4 regions of the Halalkalibacter lacteus genome follow, and region 1 is predicted to be linked to each of the others. Evidence: predicted binding sites of a transcription regulator. Region 1 holds the regulator's gene; each other region holds the start of a gene.
The links. The regulator Rex, encoded in region 1, represses fermentation and respiration genes when NADH is low (regulators of the CRP and FNR family bind a similar motif). The targets are predictions, from matches to a motif close to TTGTGAAATATTTCACAA.
Positions count from the first base shown of each region.

Region 2: the regulator Rex is predicted to act here: its motif matches at 2,279-2,296, upstream of SAZ04_RS04670 (cytochrome ubiquinol oxidase subunit I).
Region 3: the regulator Rex is predicted to act here: its motif matches at 2,035-2,052, upstream of pflB (formate C-acetyltransferase).
Region 4: the regulator Rex is predicted to act here: its motif matches at 2,161-2,178, upstream of SAZ04_RS06325 (formate/nitrite transporter family protein).

Region 1 is NZ_JAWRVL010000022.1:25,585-29,807, forward strand. Features, by position in the region: gene SAZ04_RS15450 (ComEC/Rec2 family competence protein) at 1-62, shown strand, start outside; gene SAZ04_RS15455 (ABC transporter ATP-binding protein) at 194-2,128, opposite strand; gene SAZ04_RS15460 (redox-sensing transcriptional repressor Rex) at 2,467-3,102, shown strand; gene SAZ04_RS15465 (twin-arginine translocase TatA/TatE family subunit) at 3,222-3,404, shown strand; gene tatC (twin-arginine translocase subunit TatC) at 3,422-4,174, shown strand.
Region 2 is NZ_JAWRVL010000004.1:148,905-153,127, forward strand. Features, by position in the region: gene SAZ04_RS04665 (cytochrome d ubiquinol oxidase subunit II) at 1-881, opposite strand, end outside; gene SAZ04_RS04670 (cytochrome ubiquinol oxidase subunit I) at 878-2,218, opposite strand; partial or broken gene SAZ04_RS04675 (Gfo/Idh/MocA family protein) at 2,511-2,720, opposite strand; gene SAZ04_RS04680 (NAD(P)/FAD-dependent oxidoreductase) at 3,734-4,223, shown strand, end outside.
Region 3 is NZ_JAWRVL010000027.1:23,319-27,541, reverse strand. Features, by position in the region: gene nirB (nitrite reductase large subunit NirB) at 1-1,516, shown strand, start outside; gene nirD (nitrite reductase small subunit NirD) at 1,539-1,859, shown strand; gene pflB (formate C-acetyltransferase) at 2,104-4,223, shown strand, end outside.
Region 4 is NZ_JAWRVL010000006.1:96,324-100,546, reverse strand. Features, by position in the region: gene SAZ04_RS06335 (L-lactate MFS transporter) at 1-80, shown strand, start outside; gene SAZ04_RS06330 (amidohydrolase) at 336-1,955, opposite strand; gene SAZ04_RS06325 (formate/nitrite transporter family protein) at 2,339-3,145, shown strand; gene SAZ04_RS06320 (SAM-dependent methyltransferase) at 3,259-3,861, opposite strand; gene SAZ04_RS06315 (TetR/AcrR family transcriptional regulator) at 3,947-4,223, opposite strand, start outside.

The DNA.
Region 1 (4,223 bases):
AAAACATTCTAATCACTTCTGATGGCTGTGAGATACATGTAAGAGACGTAGGTGGGGGTTGACCCGCCTACCACTAGCACTTTTGTTTTTCACTCAAAAACAGTTCTATTAAACAGAAAAAGTCAGTCCCCTCGCTATTTCCACAGCAGTTTAACGCGGTGAAGACGTGCAGAGGGGTCTGACCCCAAAATAGCTATTCTTGCAGATTTTCCCATTCTTCCATGAGAGTTTCAATCGTTGTTTTTGCATTGTCAATTTCTGCTTGAAGCGTTTGCGCCTTTTCGTGATCTGAATAGATAGATGGGTTACAAAGGTCTTCTTCTTTTTCCACTAAAGAAGATTCAAGTGTGTCGATTTGACCTTCGATTTCTTCAATTCTCCTTAGACGTTGTCGTTCTGCTTTTTTTGCTTCTTTATCTTGTTCATAAGAGCGTTTATCCGCTTGGTTTGCTTCAGAAGAGGAAGCGTTTGTCTGCCCCTTTTCTTGTTGGCTCAACAATTCTCGTTGTTCCATCTCATCTTTCTTCTCAACATAATAATCGTAGTCACCAAGATAATTCGTGATCTGTCCGTCAACAAGTTCGGCCATTCTTGTGGCAATTCTGTTTAAGAAATAACGATCGTGTGAGACAAATAATAATGTCCCGGGATAATCGATTAACGCATTCTCAAGAATTTCTTTCGCATCTAGATCCAAATGGTTGGTCGGCTCATCGAGAATTAAAAGGTTGGCCTTTTTCATCATTAACTTTGCAAGAGCAAGTCGTGCTTTTTCTCCGCCACTTAGGGTAGAAACAGGTTTTAAGACGTCATCGCCACTGAAAAGAAAGTTTCCAAGGACAGTTCTGATTTCTTTTTCAGGAAGCAGTGAATGATCATCCCAAAGTTCATGAAGAACCAATTTATTAGATTTTAAATTAGCTTGTTCTTGATCGTAATACCCAATAGTCACGTTGCTCCCAATTCGAACCGTGCCATTTTTGACAGGAATGTCATTCATCAAAGCTTTTAATAGAGTCGACTTGCCTGCTCCATTTGGGCCGATTAACGCAACACTTTCGCCCCGATCGATGGCTAAATCTAAACTTTGAAAAATTGTTTCCTCACCATAAGCAACATGAAGGTCTGTCGTGCGCAAAACTTCATTTCCGCTTTGACGCTCAATTGTAAAGGAGAAGGAGGCTGATTTCTCAGATCCAGCTGGACGATCGAGTAAAGTCATTCGCTCGAGTTGTTTCCGTCTACTTTGCGCTCGTTTTGTCGTTGAGGCTCTCGCAATATTTCGTTGGACAAAATCCTCCAGCTTAGCTACCTCATCTTGTTGTTTTTCATATTGTTTTAACTCAAGCTCATAACGCTTTGCTTTTTCCTCAAGATAAGCACTGTAGTTCCCGGTGAATTTAGTGGACTTTGTTCTTGAAATTTCAACAACTTCAGTGACGATTTTATCTAGAAAATAGCGGTCGTGAGAAACGATAAGAATAGCACCACGATAGCCAATCAAATATTGCTCAAGCCATGTTAACGTTGAGATATCAAGGTGGTTGGTCGGTTCATCAAGAATAAGCAAATCTGGCTTGGTTAATAATAACTTTGCTAAAGCGAGTCTTGTTTTCTGACCGCCACTTAAAGTAGAAATTTTTGTTTCGTAATCAAAGTCTGCGAAGTTCATACCTGAGAGAATCCCGCGAATGTCAGCTTCGTACTGATAACCGCCTTTGTCTTTAAAGGTAAGTTGAAGTTGATCGTACTCTTTCAAAAGTTTTTCATAACGTGCTTGGTCTGCTAGTAAATCGGGATCAGACATTTGCAGTTCCATATTTCGTATTTGTTTTTCCATTTTTCGTAGTGGCGCAAATACCGTTAGCATTTCTTCCCAAATAGATAATTCGGATTCAAGTCCGGTGTTTTGAGCAAGGTAACCAAGTTCTGTTCCTTTTGGCATCATTACTTGTCCACTATCATAAGAAAGATGGCCTGCAATAATTTTAAGCAATGTTGATTTTCCAGCACCATTTCGTCCAACAAGTGCAACACGTTCACCTGTTTGGATATCTAGCTTAATATTTGTTAAAATTGGATCAATGCCAAATGATTTTGAGATGTTTATACATTGTAAGACAATCATGGATTTTCATTCCTTATTTACTATAATTAAATCTCTAATAGAGGTAACCAAAAAAGGTAAAGAGGCCCTTTTTATTTATGAATGTAGCAATGGCTCCACACGCTGCACGATTTGAGGAGAAGACCACTCCTAAAGGCTTAAAACCTAGCAGCGGCTCCGCTCATTGCTTAGAGGTAACCAAAAAAAGGTAAAGAGCGCCCTTTTTTGGTTACCTCTAGTGTATCGTAGAATCTATCTTTCAACAACTTCATGAACAACGGATTAAACCGATTACAAACTGTGTGAAATAGTGTACAATAACCATACGTCTTACAGGAAAGCAGTAAAGGAGGCAATGGATGAAAATTGATCAAACCAAGATTCCACAGGCTACAGCAAAGCGTTTACCACTATACTATCGATTCTTGGAAAATCTTTCTGCCTCGGGGAAGCAACGGGTATCTTCAACGGAATTGAGTGAGGCAGTAAAAGTTGACTCAGCAACCATTAGGCGTGATTTTTCTTATTTTGGTGCGCTCGGAAAAAAAGGGTATGGTTACAATGTGAATTATTTACTTTCTTTTTTTCGTAAAACATTAGATCAAGATGAATTGACTAAAGTTATTCTTGTAGGTGTCGGAAATTTAGGTACGGCTTTCTTACACTACAATTTCTCAAAAAATAATAGTACGCAAATTGTCATGGCCTTCGATGTAGATGAAAGCAAGATTGGTGATGAAGTTGGTGGAGTCACTGTGCATCATTTAAAAGACTTGCAAGATGTTATCGATCCGGAAGCTACTGTTGCAATTTTAACTGTACCTCAAGCCCCTGCACAAAAGATCGCGGATCAATTAATTGATGCAGGCATACAAGGAATACTAAACTTCACACCAGCTAGGTTAGATGTACCAGAAACGGTACGGGTCCACCATATCGATTTATCTGTTGAATTACAGGCATTGGTTTATTTTTTAAAGCATTATCCTGTATAAGAAATCTGTATAAATAGAGTGCCTTTCCCTGTTTATACAGGTTCGAAGCAATGAGAGAAGCCATTGCCATCTATTTGAATACACTCTATAATCAAAATTAGGACAAGGAGGTGCTACCTATGGGTGGATTAGGAGCAGGCAGCATTGCGTTAATTGCAATCGTTGCTTTACTAATATTTGGTCCGAAAAAGTTGCCAGAGTTAGGAAAAGCGGCTGGAAATACATTACGTGAATTTAAAAATGCAACAAAAGGCTTAGCAGACGAAGATGATAACAAGAAAAAAGAAAACGATAAAGCCTAAGTAGGAAGGGTCTATAAATGGAACAAAGAGACATGTCGGTAATGGACCACATTGTGGAGCTTAGACGAAGAATTATTATAACTTTAGTCTTCTTCGTCGTGGCGCTAATTGCCGGCTTCTTTTTAGCTGCACCACTTATCACATACTTACAAAGTACACCAACGGCTCAGAATTTGCCGATGAATGCATTTAAAATGACAGATCCGATTCGGATTTTTATGACATTTGCTTTTGCAAGTGCGCTTATCATTACCTTTCCAGTAATTTTGTTTCAGCTTTGGGCGTTTGTAAGTCCGGGTTTGCATAAAAAGGAGCAAAAAGCAACACTGGCCTATATTCCGTTTGCGTTTATTTTACTTTTAGTTGGTCTTTCTTTTTCTTACTTCGTTCTTTTTCCATTTATTGTTCAGTTTATGAGCAACTTATCTGAACGGTTAGGGATTACTGAACAGTACGGTATTAATGAATATTTCTCATTTCTCTTTCAAGTAACAATCCCATTTGGACTTTTGTTTCAATTGCCTGTTGTCGTAATGTTCTTTACACGGTTAGGAATGTTAACACCAAGTTTACTAACGCAAGTTCGGAAATTTGCTTATTTTCTTTTGCTTGTCATAGCGGGCTTGATTACACCACCAGAGATTTTATCTCATTTAATGGTGACCCTTCCGTTATTATTGCTCTATGAATTTAGTATCTGGGTGTCATACCTCACATATCGCAAAGTACAAAGGTTGGAGAAAGAACGCGAACAGAATATGGAGGAGTGAGTGTCTTGTATAGGCATTCACTCTTTTTTAGATAAACTATGTGAAATAT
Region 2 (4,223 bases), on a different contig from region 1:
CCATCATAAATCGTTAAATATGGATACAATAGATATGGATAACGTGAGATCCCGTAACTATAAAATGCGAGTGCAAATTGTAAGACAACGAAGATAAATGACCAGCCATAGTGACCTTTTTTCAAATACCACAAACTTGTGATAAAGCATAAAAACGATAGTGCAAATAGCCACCAAAGGGATAGCAACCCTTCATAATGAGATGGATTATGCCACTTCATCTCAATAATAATTCCTAGTGCTGTCACAATCGTCGGAAAGCTCCAAATCCATGTGTATCTTCGAAATAAATTTAATGCCTTAGCATCTTTGGCAACAGAAGAATAGTAAGCTAAGAAACTTGCTGAGATAAATAAAACACTTACTAAACTAAGCAAAACAATCGACCAGGCAAACGGACTCGTAAACAGCGCAACATAATCTAGTTCAATGCCGCCCACTACTGTCTCACGAATAAATCCACCCTGAGACACAATTAAAGCAGTAGATAGCGAAGCTGGAATGAGTACGCCTGTTACTCCATACATCAACGTATAGCCAACATGCCCCTTCGTCCCATACGTGCCAAAAGCATAATAACTTCCCCGTAGCGCTAGTAAAATAATCGAAATACTAATCGGAATTAATAATACCGTACCAAAATAGTACGCGGTACTAGGAAAAAAACCAATCATACCGACAAAAAAGAATACTAAGAACACATTCGTAATTTCCCATACAGGAGACAAATAACGCTGAATGATTGTGTTTACGATATGATGCTTTCTAGTCAAAATCGTAGAGGCATTAAAAAATCCAGCTCCAAAATCAATCGACGCAACAATGACATAGCCAAACAGGAATAACCACAATACCGATATCCCGATAAATTCAATCGTCATTTCGCAACACTCCTTTGTTCGATCGACATTTCCTCCAGCTCACGCTCAACTGGATTCCTTCTGAACATACGCGTCAATACAACGGCTGTTCCAATTAATAAGATGATATACAACAACGCAAAGGCAATGAACATAATACCGACATAAGGCGAATCAGTTGCACCTTCAACTGTTGTCATAAACCCACGCATAATCCACGGTTGACGTCCCATCTCTGCAAACCACCAACCGGCTTCAATCGCAATCATTGCTAAAGGACCTGAAAGGACAAGCATGAAACGAAAAGGACGTGTTTTGATAAATCCCCAATTACGTGTAAGGGCAATCCAATAGACTAAAGAAAGCACGGTTAGCCCAATCCCAATTGAAACCATAATGTCAAAGAAGTAATGAATCTCATAAGGTGGGTGTAGTTCTTCAGGTATGTCATTTAATCCGGTCACAACTCCAAACGGGTTGCTGTGTACGAGAATACTAAGCGCATATGGAATTTTAATTGCATACTTCACTTCATTCGTTTCTGTTAACACACCATAAAGAACTAGCGGCGCTTCTCCTTCTGTTTCAAAATGCCATTCAGCTGCTGCTAGCTTTTCAGGTTGATATTCTGCAAGATATTTACCTGACAAATCACCAACAAGCGCTGTCGCAATCGAGAAAATAAGCGCAACCTTCATCGTTAACGCAAGTGCCTTACGGTGATACTCATGGCGGTTTCCTTTCATTAAATGAAAAGCCGCAATCGATGCAAGAATAAAAGCAGTAGTCATATAAGCAGATGATAAGACATGGGCCACCTTCGTAGGCATAGCCGGGTTAAACATTGCAAGTAAAGGCTGAATATTCGTTAGCTGTCCATCAACTAACGAAAAGCCTTGCGGTGCATTCATAAAGGCATTAACAGACGTTATAAATAGAGCAGACATCGCTGACCCTAAAACAACCGGAGCTAGCAAGTAAAAATGAGTCTTCGGATTTTTGAACCGATCCCATGTATATAAGTATATTCCAAGGAATATCGCTTCAAAGAAAAATGCAAAAGTCTCCATAAATAGCGGTAGCGCAACAAGCTGACCTGCAAACTCCATAAACCGCGGCCATAGAAGAGCCAATTGCAAAGCAATGGCTGTACCTGTTACGACCCCAACAGCCACACTAATGACATATCCACGTGCCCAACGTTTTGCAAGTAAAAGATAATGTTCATCATTTCTTTTTAATCCGAGCCAATGGGCAATCGTTATTAATATAGGAACACCGACACCAACTGTTGCAAAAATCACATGGACAGATAATGTCAACATCGTTAAATAGCGACTAAATTCAACTGATTCCATCTTTCTCCCCCTCTTCATTCGTTTCTTTTTGGAGTTATAGATATTGTATATGCGAAATGTATGTGAAGCACATCACAAATTAAACGATTTTGTTACAAAAGAGTGAGAATTTAATGACAGTACATATTTATTGCAATCATTTTACTTTCAAGCATTCATGAAAAAGGGATCTTACAACAAAAAAAGCAGAAGGTCTCCTCCCACTTTTAATAAACGAATTTTATTTCTATTCGGTAAAATACTCATCCGCACCCCGTATTTAGTTTTATCGATATAAAACCTGGTTCACCATTTAAGACAATTTAGGAATAGAAGATACATTTGGTGCAATCTTTAAGAATAACCGCAAATTTTCTCGATGGTCCAACTTGCCAATATAAGCATTCGTCATGTTTTGTAGTCTGCTTTTAACTGGTTTCGGATTCCCCATCAAATACAAGGAAAGTTCAAGCAAATGTACTCCTATATCAATAAGTGGACCGCCTCCGGATTCTGCTTTTTGTGTAAACCACGTTCCTTATCCAGAAATGCCCTTGTTACGAAACCAACTTGCTTTTGCATACTATATGATACCGAGTTCTCCTCTTCCCACTTGGTCTTTTACCTGATCACTAAGGACTCCTAGTGCATTTTATGTGGATCTTGACCAATTTGCGTGTCTCTATTTGAGTGATCAGAATTTCTTTAGCATCGCTTTTATTTATCACTATCGGCTTTTCTAATAGAACATATTTCCCTGCATTCTATTGCAATAGGAGCATGGTATTTATTTGGAACACCAATAAATACCGCATCTAGCTCTTGGTCACTTATTAAGTCATCGGCATTCGCTTGAACAGTAGATATGTGATATTTCTCAGAATGTTTTTTGAGTGGTAAATAAAAATCGATAATTGCCCTAATTTAAACATCATCATTTTCAATCCATACCAATATCAGTCACACTTACGGAAGTTTTTCAAGTCCCTTAATATAGTATGCTAATTGACTTCGTCCACAACGGATTAAAGATCACCAAGCTATAGCAATACTTATCTTTTAATTACTTACCACATTAAAGCGATTACATTAATATTTGGATAATATTATCAATTTTTTGTATTTCACACGTAAGGTTTAGTTAAATATAATTGGTTTAAGTAAAGGATGTATTCCAACTAAAGGTAAAAATTAAAATGGTTACAGATAAAATCTCTCATGTATTTTAGGGGGTGGTAAAGTTGAATGAGGTGTTGCTTGGTTGAAAAGACTTTCAATAACAAATACCAATTCTATTGACAAAAAAATTAGAAACAGACGTATTAATTCACGGGTGGCGCAGGGGCTATGACCAGCAATAACATTGCTTCAGGTGAAAGAAGAAAAGGAGTTGACGACCTATAACGAAAGCTGATCTGATTAAATGCTATAAGCGTAAAAAATGAATAAAATTTTTGCTATATGCGAGATGGATATACATTTTGTAACATTGCTGAAAATAATGTTCGTAAAGCGATTATTCTAGGAGGTAGTATATTGGAAGCTGATCTGAAAATATATGATATCACAATTGTAGGAGGAGGACCTACAGGCCTTTTCACTGCGTTCTATGGTGGCATGCGAAATTTATCTGTGAAAATTATTGAAAGTTTACCCCTGCTTGGTGGCCAACTATCTACCCTATACCCTGAAAAATATATTTATGATGTAGCCGGTTTTCCAAAAATTCGTGCCCAAGAATTAGTCAATCAGTTAAAAGAGCAAATGTCGCAGTTCAATCCAACAATTTGTTTAGAACAAGTGGCTCAAGATCTTAATATCCAAGCAGATGGAGTCATTAAACTCACTACTAATAAGGAAGAGCATTTAACACGAACTATCATTCTCACCGCTGGAAATGGTGCCTTTCATCCAAGAAAAATTGAACTCGAAGGAGCAGAAAAGTTTGAGAATGAAAACCTCAATTATTTCATTGATGACTTGGATAAATTTCGTGATAAGAAAGTAATGGTTTGTGGTGGGGGCG
Region 3 (4,223 bases), on a different contig from region 1:
CGCTCAAACTCTTTGCAATCAGAAAGACCAAGGGTACGAAGGGTCAATCACAGGAACACAATTAAAAGTTTCAGGAGTGGACTTGTTCTCAGCTGGTGAAATTTATGACGATGAATCATCAAAATCAATTGTCGTTCACAATGAATACGAAGGCGTTTATAAAAAAGTTCTCATCAGAGATAACCGAATTGTTGGGATCGTGTTATATGGAGATACAAAAGACAGCAACCGATTATTTAGAATGTTAAACGAAAACCAAGACGTTTCAGATTCTACTTCTATTTCATTTTTTCAGTCAGGAGAGGCAGAAACAAATGATGTTGCAACGATGCCAGATGATGAGATTGTATGTGGTTGTAATGGAATAAAAAAGGAAACGATTGTCAGTGCCATTCACCAAGAAGGGGTAACGACAGTCGAGCAGGTTGGAGGATGTACGAATGCTGGTCGTTCTTGTGGACGATGCAAACCAGTCATTCAAGACATCATTGCGTACACTCTTGGTGACGAGTTCGCACAAACTGCCGAGAAAAAGACGGTATGTGGTTGTACAACATTAAGTCGTGATGAGGTGGTTGAGGAAATCAAAGAAAAAGGATTAACAACCATTAAAGAAGTAATGAATGTTCTAAACTGGTCAACCGAGGAAGGCTGCTCGAGATGTCGTCCAGCTCTCAACTACTTTTTAGGTATGGTGTATCCGGACTATCGAGATGAAAGAGATTCGCGTCTAGTGAACGAAAAAATGCATGCGAACATTCAAAAAGATGGAACGTATTCAGTGATTCCAAGAATGTACGGCGGTGTAACAACAGCGAAGGATTTACGGAAACTAGCGGAGGTTGCTGAGAAATACAATGTACAGTTACTGAAAATTACAGGTGGACAGCGAATTGGGCTATATGGTCTAGAAAAAGATCAGCTACCTGATGTTTGGGAAGAGTTAGGGATGCCGTCGGGATATGCGTACGGTAAAACGTTACGTACAGTGAAAACATGTGTTGGAGCACAGTTCTGTCGCTTTGGGACACAAGATTCTATGAGTTTAGGAATAGAGTTAGAAAAACGCTTTGAGCGTCTTGATACGCCACATAAAGTAAAAATGGGTGTATCTGCTTGCCCAAGAAACTGCGCAGAAGCGGGAATTAAGGATGTCGGAATCGTAGGGCTTGATGGCGGATGGGAAATTTATGTAGCAGGTAACGGGGGGACCGACCTACGAGCTGGGGACCTACTGTGTAAAGTGAAGACGGAAGAAGAAGTGTTCGAAATTACTGGAGCTTATTTACAATATTATCGTGAAACGGCATTGTATTTAGAGCGAACTTCTAGTTGGGTAGACCGTTTAGGGTTGGAACATGTGAAAGAGGTTGTTTTTAATGAGGAGAAAAGAAATGAGTTAAACACACGCCTAAGCAAAACGCTTGCTCGTTATGAAGAGCCATGGCAAAAAGCGATAGAGGATTCATCTATTCGTGATGCTTATTATACAACACGTGAAATCCTGAAAGTGTAAAAGAAGAAGGGAGAGATTTTCAATGATTTACAATGGAATACGTACAAAAATTGCTGATTATGATCAGTTACCAAGTATGGTTGGTCAAGTGTTTATGGTAGGCCAAGAGGAAATAGCGGTATTTCGCCTTTCAAATGGAGACGTTCGAGCGATTAAAAACAAGAGTCCTCATCCAAAAGGGGGAAAACTTGCTGACGGTCTTGTAAGTGGTGAATATATTTATTGTCCGATTCATGATTGGATTATTTCACTCATTGATGGAAAAGTTCAAGCGCCTGACAGAGGAAGCGTTCAAACTTATCCAATCGAAGTAGAGGGAAACAATGTTTATCTTATCTTGTAAAATGTCGATCAAATTCATTATTTCGTCACGAATACCAAGTGATTTGTGATATTTATCACATTCATATATTGGTAAATCTAATAAACTAATAAGTGTAAGGTATTAAACGTCATCGCAAGACAAATCACATAGATAGGTGTAAATTTACTAATCATGTAAACGTGAGCACCTATCATTGTGAAAGTGTTCACATTGAAGGTGTGTACGTACATCGCAGATAATTTGAGAGAGCGAGGAAAAGTAAATGAACTATTGGAGAACGTTTAAACAAGGGAAATGGCAAAATGACGTAGATGTCAGAGACTTCATTCAACGGAATTACAGGTTATATGAAGGGGATGATACATTTTTAGAACAAGCAACAGATCATTCCTTACAATTATGGGATCAAATTATGGATCTTAGTAAAAAGGAACGCGAGAACGGCGGCGTTGTAAATATGGATACATCGATCGTTTCTACAATTGTATCTCATGAGCCTGGCTACTTAAATAAAGAATTAGAGCAAGTGGTTGGATTGCAAACAGATGAACCATTTAAAAGATCGCTTCAACCTTTTGGTGGGATCCGAATGGCTGCAGATTCGTGTAAAGCTTACGGATATACACTTGCACCTGAGGTGGAAGAAATTTTCACAAACTATCGCAAGACTCATAACCAAGGAGTATTTGATGCCTATACACCTGAAATGAGATTAGCACGAAAAGCTGGGATCATCACAGGCCTTCCAGATGCCTACGGTCGTGGTAGAATTATCGGAGACTATCGAAGAGTAGCGCTTTATGGTGTTGCCTATTTATTAAATCAAAAACAAGAAGAATTAAATACGACTGGCTCGACGATGACAGAAGAGGTCATTCGTGATCGTGAAGAATTATCCGAACAGATTAGAGCCCTACGTGAATTAAAAGAAATGGCTGCGTCGTATGGGTACGACATCTCAAAGCCAGCAGAATCAGCAAAAGAAGCGTTTCAATGGTTGTACTTTGCTTATTTAGCAGCAATTAAAGAGCAAAATGGTGCAGCAATGAGCCTAGGACGAATTTCAACGTTTTTAGATATTTATATTGAGCGAGATATTCAAGAAGGGACGTTAACAGAGGTTGAAGCTCAGGAATTAGTCGATCATTTTGTTATGAAACTACGACTCGTGAAGTTTGCGAGAACGCCAGATTATAATGAACTATTTAGTGGTGACCCGACTTGGGTAACTGAATCAATTGGGGGAGTAGGAGTTGATGGAAGAGCGTTAGTTTCAAAAAGTTCGTTCCGATTCCTGCACACATTAGATAATTTAGGACCAGCACCCGAACCAAATTTAACGGTATTATGGTCAAATCAATTACCTAAGAACTTTAAAGATTATTGTGCAAATATGTCAATTAAAACAAGCTCGATTCAATATGAAAATGATGATCTAATGAGAGCGAGTTACGGTGATGACTACGGAATTGCTTGTTGTGTAAGTGCAATGAAAATAGGAAAACAAATGCAATTTTTTGGAGCGCGTGCTAATTTAGCAAAAACACTCCTGTATGCGATTAACGGTGGGGTTGATGAAAAACTTAAAATTCAAGTAGGACCATCTTTTTCACCAATTACAGACGAGTATTTAGAGTACGAAAAGGTCGTTGCTAATTTTGATAAGGTGATGGATTGGTTAGCAGAACTGTATATGAATGCACTTAATGTGATTCACTACATGCATGATAAATATAGTTATGAACGGATTGAAATGGCCCTGCATGACAAAGAAATCATTCGCACGATGGCTTGCGGGATTGCAGGATTATCGGTAACAGCGGACAGTTTAAGTGCAATCAAACATGCAAAAGTAAAAGTCATTCGCGATGAACAAGGGATTGCTGTCGACTATGAAATCGCAGGTGATTACCCTAAATATGGAAATAACGATGATCGTGTCGACGATATTGCCGTGTCGCTTGTGAAATCCTTTATGAATAAATTGAAAAAACATAGAACGTATAGAAATGCGATACCAACAATGTCTGTCTTAACGATTACAAGTAATGTTGTGTACGGCAAAAAGACCGGCAATACACCAGATGGGAGAAAAGCAGGGGAGCCATTTGCACCTGGAGCTAATCCACTTCATGGACGCGATCAAAAGGGAGCGCTTGCATCTTTGACATCTGTTGCAAAAATACCATATGAGTATTCGCTTGATGGCGTATCTAATACATTTAGTATCGTACCTAAAGCATTAGGAAAAGAAGAACAGGATCAGACGTCAAATCTAGTTGGGATTCTTGATGGATATGCAAAACAAGGGGGGCATCACTTAAATATTAATGTATTCAATCGTGATACATTAATTGATGCTATGGAGCATCCTGAAGAATA
Region 4 (4,223 bases), on a different contig from region 1:
TCGTTTCAATTTTGATGAAGTTAGATATTAAAAAGAGCGAGAAAGCATTACGAGAGAAACAACAACATGCTGTTTCATAGAATAGTTTACTAATGTTGAAAGCGACAGACTAACCAGTCAGTCTGTCGCGAATCAATGTGTTAGTTAGGACGGTTCAACTAACGAAACCGCAAGCATTAACTGATACGCTTTACTGTTGATAATACTACAACATGATTATCGGACCTGCTTTCCTAAACCCCCAAAAGCAATTTAATATAAGTGCTTCACCTAATCGTGGAATAAAGAAGAGAACGTTCTTAAATACTTGATTCACCCCGTTCTCCTCCTTCTTTTTACACGATTATTTTATCTGATGAATGGACCAAATGACCATCTAAATACGTTTCTAGCACATGAATTTGATCAATCTCACTTGAATCAATGTTCAAGATATCTTTATCTAAAACAATAAAATCTGAACGGAACCCTACCTTTAATTGTCCTACATCAGCAATTCGTGTCATCTGTTGTGCATGACGAGTATACAAATCAATTGCTTCTTCTACCGTAACACATTCATTTAGATTAAACGTTTGTCCAGTATACGCAGTTCTGGTTACAGCGGCTTTAATACCGATAAATGGATTAGACGTATCAGCCCAAGATGTGGCTGGAGCATCAGATGAAATTACGACTTTCGCTCCTGATTTTAACATCGTTTTTAATGGGTAGGATTGATTTGTTTTTTCTGATCCTAAGTTTGTCAGATAGCTGTTAATTTCTGCAAACAAAAAGATTGGTTGCGTGACAAAACCGATTCCTGCTTCAATTGCTTTTAGTAGCGTCTCTTTATTAGGCAAGGCTGCATGTTCAATGCGAATTGACGGCGCATCCTTAATCCAGTTCTGTTTTCTATGAAACGTGTCAACAATTTGTTCAATCGCCCTCTCACCCATCGCATGAACGACTAATTGAATCTCGTTTTCTTCTGCAACCATTGCCGCATCTAATAATTCCTCAGATGTCGTTGTAGATAATCCAACATTTTCCAGTTCGTTTTTATATGGACTGTCTACCCAAGCCGTCTTTCCTGAAATGCTACCATCAGCAAATAATTTAATTCCGCCAACGTGTAAGTAGGAGTTGCGATTCAATCTATGGGTAGAGAAGATCTCCTTGCTTTTGCTTATCTCCTCCCATAAATAATAGAGAACCGTTCTTTGCTTGTAACCGAATGAGTATGCTTTCACAAAGAGATCATAGAAATTGGTTAAATGAGACGTTGCCATTAATTCAGTTGTCGAGGTAATCCCTTGAGAAAACAACTTCTCACTTAATGTTGCAAGTCGTTGTGCCTGCTCTTCGATTGTTGGTTCTTGCATTACCTTATAAATGAGATCTCTTGCCTTCTCTTTCAATATCCCAGTTAATTCTCCATCAGCATTTACCTCAATTTCTCCGCCTGCTGGTGATACTGTCAAATCATTTATTCCAGCTAATCTAAGCGCCACGCTATTAACAACGATGATGTGCGCACACGTTCTTGTTAAAATCACCGGAACGTTAGGGGCTACTTGATCTAAGTCCCACCGAGTAGGCGACCTTTGCTCAGCTAACTTTACCTCATCGTACCCCCATCCTCGAATCCAAGCATTGCGATCTTGAACATTGAGCTCGTCATACTTTTTTTGAATTTCTCCTTGAATCTCAATAATAGAATGTACTTGCGGGGGACCACAATAAATTTGTTGCTCAACATCAGCCAACATTAAAGGATGCATGTGAGCATCAATAATTCCTGGCAACACTCGTCTCCCTTGTAAATTAATCCATTCAGCATCTGTAATACTCTGTTGTAAATCTACCTGATTGCCAATCCATACGATCTTCCCCGCTTCAACGATCATCGCTTCTGCATGAGGTTGATCAGGATTGGAAGTATAAATGAAGCCATTATAAAATAGTTTCTTCACGATGAATCCCTCCACAAATCTATGTAATTCTTACTAACATGTCCAGCAGGTAAGTATCAGCTCCTTATCACATCATTTTCTATATATAGTACCTCTTTGTCAAAATTCATGGAAGTGTATAGAAGGTTTATTGCATACAAGAATCTATTATAAAGATTAATAAAACCTAATACCATCTATCACGTGAAAGAGCACTCATACCAATTTGTGAAACTATTCACATATCCTTAACAATGAAAGCGCGACCGATATGACATGATTTTGACAGTTTCATATATCTATTTCAATGGCATTTTTCCATGATAAAGTAAAGGTACTTTCAACCGAACTATCACCTTGTTCCTACTCCTTAATGGGAGAGGAGAATAGAAAGGATTATTTATATGGAACATGCCGCACTCGTAAAAGTCGAACAAATGGCCTTGAAAAAACAAAAGGTTTATCAGCAAAGTCGTATTCGTTATTTATTGCGTTCGATTTTAGCAAGTCTTTTTATTGGTTTTGGCGTCATTGTCGCTTTCAAAACTGGGAACCTCTTTTATTTAGAAAATTCTCCATTAACCTATCCTATGGCAGCCATAACGTTTGGAGCAGCTATCATCTTGATTGCTTACGGTGGCGGAGATTTATTCACTGGGAATACGTTCTATTACACCTATACTTCACTAAAAAAGAAGATGAATTGGATCGATGTTGGAAAATTATTATGCATGAGTTATCTTGGGAATTTCCTAGGGGCAATTGCATTTGCTATTTTAATTTATTTTACTGGCCTGTTTAATGACCACTCTGTTAATAGCTTTTTATTCAGTGTAACCGATCAAAAGATGAACACCCCTTGGCTGGAACTGTTCTTTCGCGGAATTCTATGTAATTGGCTTGTTTGTCTTGCTTTCTTTATTCCGATGACATTAAAGAGCGAGGGAGCTAAAATTTTCACGATGGTCTTACTTGTTTTTTGTTTCTTTATTTCTGGTTACGAACACAGCATCGCTAATATGTGTACTTTTGCTATTTCTTTAGTATTAAACCATCCAGATACGATCTCATGGAATGGTGTTATTCATAACCTTGTACCTGTGACTCTTGGAAACATTATTGGTGGTAGCTTGCTAATGGGTATGTTCTATTATTATGTAAATCAGCCAAATCAATCAGAAGAAACAGAAGAAAATGGGGCAATTAAATAAATTGATAAAAAAGCAGAAGTTCTCAATAAACTGTACCCCTATAGAGTAGACACCTTAAAAAAAGGCTACTCTATAGGGTACTTTTATGTCTGTTCAAAAGTCTTGAAAACCATTTAATGCGCTAATTCATAAATAAAAAATCTCTCAAAAGGGTCTTGGTCGTATCCATTAAAGAGTGTAATGTCTTCTTTTAATTCAAAAGCGGTTTTCGTTTCTAAATAATGAACATATTCATCTGATCCGTAATAAATAATCAACTCTATTTGTCTTTCTGAAGCCTCTACTGAAAGCAAAATATTGTTGATCACTTTCATGAAAATTTGGACAGAAAATGGATTAAAAAAATAGAATCGATTGTCTCGTGGATCGATCTCGTACTCTTCTGCAAGGCCATAGAAGAAATGAATATTGTCGTTCTTCCTTTTCTTCAAATAACGTTCTTGATTCTCGATTGCTTCTTGATAGAAAGTCCCGTTCATTTCTATCCCTACAGCAGATGCGTTAAAGTAATAATTGATATAAAAAGGTAATCGCCCTTTTCCGCATCCAAAGTCTATTAGACGATCACTGCTTTTTAGCTCATATTTCGCAAACAGTTTTTCTAATGCACTATATGGTGTTGGCTCATAACGATTATAATGCACGATCTTATTAAGCTCTTTTTGCACGCCTTTTGTTTCAATGTTTAGCAATTTATCATAAAAATATTCTTTCATTAATTACCCCTCTGATTTGTTTTCTATCCTTCATTTATATTTGATAAAACCTGCCCCAATTTTATTAGTGAGAGGCAGGTATAAGTTATTTCACTGATAATCCATTTATTAGAAATTGAATCGTCGTTTCGAGTTCTGCTTCATTATCCCAGTCCGTTTCAGGTAATACTAAAAATAGTGATAATAACGTACCCATCAGAGTTGTTATGATTAATCGCATAATTGTATCAGGTGACCAATCAACGATTTCATCTTTTTCCTGAAATCTAATGATGATTTTTTTGAATTTCTCATACACATGTTCTTTGAATAACTTTACGTAGGGCTCTTTTAGCTCTTCATGATAGGAAATCTCTTGAATC